2 linked regions of the Casimicrobium huifangae genome follow. The main gene of each other region encodes a partner of the protein of the gene in region 2 in a complex. Links are inferred from orthologs where the notes say so. Each region holds a gene or a part of one and is shown on either strand. Other genes may lie near its edges.

Region 1 (4,095 bases), 370 kb from region 2 along the record:
CGATCCATTTGCGTTTGGTCAATGAGTGCGTGGCGGCTGGCAGAACGGCGGTACTGCGCCGTAAGCGTCTTCAGGCGATCAGCGCAAACGGTGAAACGATTAACGTTGCAGCTGGCGGCAGGACGTGTTCCCCAAGCGCGCGATACCGCCAAAAAGCAAAAGGCCCGCGAGGGCGGGCCTTTTGCATGCAGAGTCGCGAGCTACTGCTGTACGGTCTCGGGTTGTCCCGACGGTTTGCCGGTCTCTACCATTTGCATTGGCTCGGCGGCAACCTCGGCGCGCGGCGGGCGTGCGCGACCGCGCTTGACCGGTTCATCGGCCACTGCGGGCGACGGCGCGCCACTGCTGCGGGTTTCCATCATCTGCAAGCCAGCATCACCGGGCAACTGGTAGGTGAAGGGCTTCACCGATTCGCGTGCAGCCACTGGGGCGGCAGTCGCAGCCGGTGCGGCAGGAGCTGCGACTTGCGCCGCAGGTGCCATCGGGGCTGGGGCAGATACAGGGGCGCTTGCTGGCGCCGGCGCGGCATCGAACATCGACGCTTGCACCCCACCAGCCGCCTCGTTCACCTTCGGCGCGGTTACAACACCGGCATCACCCTGACTGTCGGTGGCTGCGCGTTCGCGGCGTCCTTCTCCACCTTCACCATTTTCGCCGCGTTCGCCACGGCTGTCGCGATCGCGGCGACGCGAACCACGTTCGCCGCGCGGCGGACGATCGCCACGTTCTTGCGACGTGCCATCGACTGTCGTTTGCGGTTGTGCGCTGGTGGCCTGTTGAACGTCAGCTGCTTGCGCTTCTGCGTTTGCAACCAGCGGTGCCGGCGCATTGTTGCCGTCGCGCGGCGGGCGATCACCGCGCTCGCCGCGTTCACGACGCCCGCCACGGTCACCGCGTTCACCGCGGTTTTCGCGATTCTCACGGTTCTCGCGCGGAGCCTTGTTGCTGTCGGCCGCGCCTCCTGCAACCACTCCGGCACCCGGCGTCACCGCTTCGGCGGCATTGGCCTGATTGCGTGCATCACGCTGTTCGCGCGGCTCGCGTTGCTCGCGCGGAGCGCGGTCGCCCTGACGGTTGCCGTCCGTGCGGCCGTCACGTTTAGCGTCACCACGATCCTTCCGGTCGCTACGGTTGTCGCGATCACCGCGACTTTCGTTGCGATCGCCTTTACCGTTGCGGTCCTTGCGATCACCACGGTCATTGCGGTCATTGCGGTCGCGGCGGTCACCGCGATCATTGCGACCACCACGGTCACGGTTACCGTCGCGGCGGTCATCGCGTTTCTTTTCTTCCGCCTTTGCGGGTTGTGGCTCAGCGACCGGTGCCGCAGCCTCAATGCCGAAGATCGACTTCACGCGCGCCCAAAGGCCAGCCTTTTGCATGGGCGCCACCGCCACAGGTGCTGCAGCAGCAACCGGTGTTTCCGGCTTCGGCTCGACGACCGGGGCCGGCTGCGCAGGCGTGATGCCCTTGACCGCAGCCTCGACGCGAACCTCGTGGGCTTCCTGCTTGATCGCCTCGACGGGATCAACCTGCTCGGGACGCTCGACCATCTTGTAGCTGGTCGGAAGCGGTTCGGCCGAGTTGAGCTCGTCGTGCTTCAGACGCTGCACCGTGTAGTTGGGCGTCTCGAGGTACATGTTGGGGATCAGCACCACGCTGACCTTGAGGCGCGTCTCGAGCGACTGGATGTCGAATCGCTTCTCGTTGAGCAGATAGGTCGCGACGTCAACCGGGACTTGCGCGATGACCTGCGCGCTGTTGTCCTTCATCGCCTCTTCCTGGATGATGCGCAGGATGTGCAGCGCGATCGATTCGGTCGAGCGGATGTGGCCGGTGCCGTGGCAGCGCGGGCAGGGCAGGTGGGCCGACTCGCCGAGGCTTGGTTTCAGGCGCTGACGCGACAGCTCCATCAGGCCGAAGCGCGAGATCTTGCCCAGCTGCACGCGGGCGCGGTCGAGCTTCATCGCGTCGCGGAGCTTGTCTTCGACTTCGCGCTGATGCTTGGACGACTCCATGTCGATGAAGTCCACGACGACGAGGCCGCCGAGGTCACGCAGGCGCAACTGGCGCGCGACTTCTTCGGCCGCTTCGAGGTTGGTGTTGAACGCCGTCGTCTCGATGTCGCCGCCTTTGGTGGCGCGTGCCGAGTTGACGTCGATCGAGACCAGCGCCTCGGTGTGGTCGATGACGATCGCGCCACCCGAGGGCAGGTTGACCGTGCGGCTGAACGCGCTTTCGATCTGGTGTTCGATCTGGAAGCGCGAGAACAGCGGCACATCGTCGTGATAGAGCTTGACGCGGCTGACCGTGTTGGGCATCACATGGCCCATGAAGCCCTTGGCCTGCTCGAAGATGTCTTCGGTGTCGATCAGGATCTCGCCGATGTCCTGCGTGTAGTAGTCGCGGATGGCGCGAATCACCAGGCTCGATTCCTGATAGATCAGCAGCGGTGCCTTGTTGCCCTTGGCGGCACCGTCAATGGCGGTCCACAGTTGCAGGAGGTAGTTCAGATCCCATTGCAGCTCTTCTGCGGTACGGCCAATACCGGCGGTGCGGGCGATGATGCTCATGCCGTTAGGCACTTCGAGCTGCGCCATGGTGTCACGCAGTTCGTTGCGGTCTTCGCCCTCGATGCGGCGCGATACGCCGCCGCCGCGAGGGTTATTAGGCATCAGCACCAGATAACGGCCGGCCAGCGAGACGAAGCTGGTCAGCGCGGCGCCCTTGTTGCCACGCTCGTCCTTCTCTACCTGAACGATCAGTTCCTGGCCAACCTTCAGGCTGTCGCCGATCTTGTTACGGCTGACATCAGCGTCGCCGGAGAGCACGGAGCGTGCGATTTCCTTGAATGGCAGGAAGCCGTTGCGCTCGGTGCCGTAGTCGACGAAACAGGCTTCCAGCGACGGCTCGACGCGCGTGATGGTGCCCTTGTAGATGTTGCTTTTGCGCTGCTCCTTGGAAGCAGACTCGATGTCGAGATCGATCAGTTTCTGACCATCGACGATGGCAACGCGCAGTTCTTCCGACTGGGTTGCATTGAACAGCATGCGTTTCATGCGTACCTTCCCGTTCAGCGAACGAGCGGTGAACCAGACGGATGCTGCTAAGCCAGTGAAATGTCACCGATTCTCGCGGCGCGCAGCGCGGGCGAGAATGGGCGCATAGATCTGAACAGAAAAATCGTGGCCTGACGGATGGGAGGCAGAACCTTGACCTGGCCAGACAACCGGGGCAACGAGTACGCGCGAGGCGCGGTCGCTGTCGGGGTGGGCAGGGCGGGAGCCCGGTCGTTGACCGGGAGGCTCACGCTGGTTGCGCTGTTGCGCGGGTTCATGACGAAATTTTCTTCTTGGGACTCGCCGTTGGTTATCGGGCGGCCCCGCTTCAATCTTTTTTCACAGGCCAGCGAGCAACGAAAGGCGCCGCGCGGTGGCTGAACTCTTACAATCGCCGCTTTTCCCGGTGGCGGCTTGACCGTGGAATCCGCGCGAATCCCGCTTACCTGACGCGAAGCGGATCATTGCTGACCCTCTGTTCGCCCGCACTTTCCATGATAGTCACCCAGAAAGCGCCTGTTGGTGGCGTGGACCCGTGCACCGGATTCAAAATGCCGCAGTTCCTTCGAACTACGTCAACAGGCAAATTATAAGGCAAATGAAGGACTTAGGACGCGTTTCTCGGCAATTTTCTGCCGCTGATGGAGCCTCCCGGCAGGGCGTCGATGACGCTGGCGCTGTGGTGGCGAAAGTGCGTCATCTTCGCGTAACCGAAGACTACGCCGGCCAGCGCGTTGACAACTTCCTTATCCGCGAGCTGAAAGGGGTGCCCAAGACGCATGTTTATCGCATCATCCGTTCCGGCGAGGTACGGGTTAACGGCGGTCGCGTGCGTGCCGAAACCAAGCTGTCAACCGGCGATGAGGTGCGGTTGCCGCCGGTCCGCGTGGCCGAATCAGCGATGGTCCCGACTGCACCCGGCGAGTTCCCGCATCCCGTGCTGTGGGAGGATCAGCACCTGCTGGCGGTCGACAAACCAGCCGGGGTGGCCGTGCATGGCGGCTCCGGCATCAGCTTTGGTGTTATCGAGCAATTG
Region 2 (4,297 bases):
ACTACAAGGGCGGTGCCGGCGGCACCATCGCACTGGCTCATTTTGTTGGCAACCACCGTAGCGAGCGCAACACCTTTCTGGTCACCGGCGCGGTCATGGTCGGCGCCATCGTGCAAAACCGGCCGCCGGCATCGCTGGCGCAGGCAACACCCATCGCCAGGCTGTTCTACGAGTACAACGTGTTTGCAGTGCCACCGAGCTCGCCCATTCGCACCATGCGGGATGTGATTGACATGCTCAAGCGCGATCCCGCCTCGGTCAAGTGGGGCGGTGGCTCCCGGGGCTCGGTTGACCAGATTTCGATTGCCCAGATCGCGCGCATCGCCGGGGTGAATCCGATGCGCATCAACTATCTGCCGTTTCAGGGCGGCGGCGAAGTGTCCGCCGCGATCGTTGGCGATCATGTCACCATCGGAACGTCGGGCTGGAATGAGCTGGCACCGCTGATCCGTGCGGGCAAGCTGCGCGCCATCGCGATTACGGCGCCCGAGCGGGTGGCCGGAAACCCCACGCCGACGCTGCGCGAACAAGGGGTTGACGTCGAAATCAGCAACTGGCGTGGCGTCTATGGCGCGCCGGGCCTCAGCGCCGAGCAGCGCCGGACGCTGACGCGGGCGGTAACTCTGGCGGTGCGCCAGAAATCCTGGATCGAGGCGCTGGTGACCAACGGCTGGACGCCCGCGTTGTTGACCGGCCCCGATTTCGATCAGTTTGTCGACAGCGAGCACACCCGGATCGAATCAGCGATGCGGGATGCGGGACTGATCAAGTAGCGCTGCAAAGCGCTGCCCGGCGCTACTGGCGCGCCGACATTCGCTGCCCGAGCATCGTGTAGAGTGCGATCGCGCCGGCGGTGGCAACGTTCAGCGACTCGATACCGGCCTCCATCGGGATGCACAGCCCGCCGCTCAACGCCGGAACGATTGCCTCGCTCAGTCCATGCCCCTCGTTGGACAGCACCAGCACGTTGCTGGCGCCGAAACAGGCATCGAACAGGGAGACTGTTTTCACCGAACCCAAGTCTCTCGGCAAAGTTGCCCAGCGCTGACCGGTGAATGCTGCCAGCGCCTCCGGCAGCGCGACGGCCTCGACCACCTGCGTATGGAAGTGAGCGCCCTGGGCCGCGCGCAGCGTCTTCACGCTCCACGCAAATGCGCAACCGGGCGACAGCCAGACCTGTTCGACCCCGGCCGCAGCCGCGGTGCGGATCAGTGTGCCGACGTTGCCGGGATCCTGCACTTCATCCAGCGCAAGCACGAAACCGCTGGTTGCCAGCGCAGGTACCGGTGGCGTCGCTGCGATCGCCAGTACGCCGGTCGGGCTGACCAGCGTGGACAAGGAATCAAAGAGCTGCGGCGCCACCAGCACGGCCTCATGCGCGCGATCGACCAGCGATCGCTGCGCTGCGGTCAACACGTTGCCCTCACCGGCCGAACGAATGGCGACGATTTCCAGCGCACCCACCCGCTCGACGTAGCTTTGCGCGAGGTGCTCGCCCTCAAGCAGGCACATGCCATCGCGCTTGCGGGCCGGCGCCGAGCGTGACAACGCCGCGAAGCGCTTGAACAGCGCGTTGTCGCGGGAGGTGATCGTCTTCAACTGCACAGCATCAAAGCAGCCCGCGCATCGATCGCACGGCGACCGTGACCGGCAAATCGTAACAACATTGCTACGAAACCCGCATCGGGTCTGGGCTCAGCGCCAAAAGAGGCGGAAAGTCGACAAAATGCCGAATCGCGCTCGGAGCCCATAGCTAACAAGGCTTTCATCGCAAAGCTATTGCTTTTTTGCCGGTACGGGCGAGTTGCCACTGGCCGCCGGAGCCGCTGCCGGCGCCGGCAACTCCTTCACCTGAATCAGCGTTTCGCCCTTCTTGACCATGCCCAGCTCACTGCGGGCGCGCTCTTCGATCGCCTCGCCCGCCTTTTCCAGATCGCGCACGTCGGCATCGAGCACGGCATTCTTTTGCCTGGCGTCTTCGTTCTTCGCCTTCAGTTCCGACAGCTCCTGCTCGAGCGCATGCGCGCGCGGCACCGAGCCCTTGTCAAACCAGAGCTTGTACTGAAGCCCGAGGAACATCAGCACCAGCGCGGCGAAGATGACGCGTCCGATCATGCCGATGTCCCGAGCTTCATGGAACGACTGACTCGCCACAATCACCTGTTAGCGCTTGAACCGCGCAAACACGTCGGCGCCTGCGTAGCTGGCAACGTCACCCAAGTCTTCCTCGATGCGGATCAGCTGGTTGTACTTGGCAGTGCGGTCCGAGCGCGACAGCGAGCCGGTCTTGATCTGGCCCGCGTTGGTGCCAACCGCGAGATCGGCGATCAGCGAGTCCTCGGTTTCGCCGGAGCGGTGCGAGATCACGTTGGTGTAAGCCGCGCGCTTGGCCATCTCGATGGCCGCGAAGGTTTCCGACAACGTGCCGATCTGGTTGATCTTGATCAGGATCGAGTTGGCCACGCCCTTCTGGATGCCTTCTTTCAGGATTTTGGTGTTGGTGACGAACAGGTCATCGCCGACCAGCTGCACTTTCTTGCCCAGCTTGTCGGTCAGCATCTTCCAGCCGTCCCAGTCGCCTTCGGCCATGCCGTCTTCAATGCTGACGATCGGGTAGCGCGCGGCCCAGTCGGCCCAAAGGTCCGTCAGCTCGGCGCTGGTCAGCGAGCGGCCCTCGCCTTCGAGGTGGTACTTGCCGTCCTTGTAGAACTCGCTGGCCGCGCAGTCGAGGCCCAGCGCGATCTGCTCGCCTGGCTTGTAGCCGGCCTTCTCGATCGCCTGCATCAGCAGCGTCAGCGCTTCTTCGTTCGATTTCAGGTCAGGCGCGAAACCGCCCTCGTCGCCCACCTGCGTCGGCCAGCCCTTGCTGTCGATCAGTTTCTTGAGCGTATGGAACACCTCGGCGCCCCAGCGCAGCGCCTCGCGGAAGCTTGGTGCACCGACCGGCAGGATCATGAATTCCTGCAGATCGACCGAGTTGTTGGCGTGGGCACCGCCGTTGATCACGTTCATCATCGGCACCGGGAGGCTCATCGGCCCGGCACCACCGAAATAGCGATACAGCGGCAGGCCGGCATCTTCGGCCGAGGCCTTCGCGACCGCGCAGGACACCGCGAGCATGGCGTTGGCACCGATGCGCGACTTGTTTTCGGTGCCGTCAAGGTCGATCAGCACACGGTCAACGCGGGTCTGCTCCTCGCCGTCAAGGCCCAGCAGCGCCTCGCAGATCTCGGTGTTGACATATTCGACCGCCTTCAGCACACCCTTGCCGAGATAGCGACCCTTGTCGCCATCGCGCAGCTCAATGGCCTCGCGCGAGCCGGTCGAAGCGCCACTCGGCACAGCAGCGCGACCCGTAGCGCCGCTTTCCAGCACCACATCGGCTTCAACGGTGGGGTTGCCGCGCGAATCAAGAATTTCACGGGCGATGACGTCAACAATGGCGCTCATAAGTTTCCTGTCTGTAACGATTCAAAAATGCGGTCGCTGGCCCGATGGTCTGCCGCCGTTCGCGACACCCACACACCGGGGCTAGAGCTTGTGCGGCCCGGCCAGCGAGTTTTCGGCGAACGGCTGCGCCTTGACCACCCGGTCAATGGCCACCATCTGCTCCAGCAAAGCCTTCATGCGCGGTAACGGCCAGGCGTTGGGGCCATCGCACAATGCGGTGTCGGGCGTGGGATGCGTCTCCATGAACACACCCGACACGCCGGCGGCAATGGCTGCGCGGGCCAGGATCGGCACATACTGACGCTCGCCGCCGCTGGAGGTGCCAAGCCCGCCGGGCAACTGCACCGAATGTGTGGCGTCGAAAACCACCGGGCAACCGGTGTCACGCATGATCGCCAGCGAGCGCATGTCGCTCACCAGATTGTTGTAGCCAAAACTCACGCCGCGCTCACAGACCATGATGGTGTCAGCACCGCCGTTGGCCTCCTTTGCCTTGGCTACGACGTTCTTCATGTCGCCGGGAGCCATGAACTGCCCCTTCTTCACATTCACCGGCTTGCCGGCGGCGGCAACCTTCTGGATGAAGTCAGTCTGTCGCGCCAGCAAGGCAGGTGTCTGCAACACGTCGACGACTGCGGCGACCTCGGCGACTTCGTCCTCATTGTGCACGTCGGTCAGCACCGGTACGCCGATCTGCCGGCGAACCTCGCTCAGGATACGCAGGCCCTCGCTGCGCCCGAGCCCGCGAAAGCCCGAACTGCTGGAACGATTGGCCTTGTCAAAGCTCGACTTGAAGATGAACGGAATGCCCAGCGCGGACGTGATCTCCTTGAGCTGCCCGGCGGCG

The links. The genes of interacting proteins can lie anywhere in the genome.
Region 1: the proteins of eno (region 2) and FKL89_RS12430 are in contact, whole or in part, in a solved structure (PDB 2FYM), measured with the Escherichia coli proteins. The link is inferred for Casimicrobium huifangae from one-to-one orthologs.

Annotation. Positions count from the first base shown.
Region 1 is NZ_CP041352.1:2,754,783-2,758,877, reverse strand. The notes cover bases 1-3,442. They hold FKL89_RS12430 (Rne/Rng family ribonuclease), read right to left. Parts: upstream 3,060-3,442; coding sequence 201-3,059; downstream 1-200. In the rest of the region: FKL89_RS12425 (RluA family pseudouridine synthase), read left to right, coding at 3,658-4,095. UniProt on the Escherichia coli protein: Endoribonuclease that plays a central role in RNA processing and decay. Required for the maturation of 5S and 16S rRNAs and the majority of tRNAs. Also involved in the degradation of most mRNAs.
Region 2 is NZ_CP041352.1:2,387,033-2,391,329, forward strand. What follows is about bases 1,308-4,297. They hold eno (phosphopyruvate hydratase), read right to left. Parts: upstream 3,451-4,297; coding sequence 2,164-3,450; downstream 1,308-2,163. Other genes in these bases: FKL89_RS10810 (TrmH family RNA methyltransferase), read right to left, coding at 1,308-1,599; FKL89_RS10815 (septum formation initiator family protein), read right to left, coding at 1,777-2,115; kdsA (3-deoxy-8-phosphooctulonate synthase), read right to left, coding at 3,532-4,297. Outside these bases: FKL89_RS10805 (Bug family tripartite tricarboxylate transporter substrate binding protein), read left to right, coding at 1-773; more of FKL89_RS10810, read right to left, coding at 796-1,307. UniProt on the Escherichia coli protein: Catalyzes the reversible conversion of 2-phosphoglycerate (2-PG) into phosphoenolpyruvate (PEP). It is essential for the degradation of carbohydrates via glycolysis.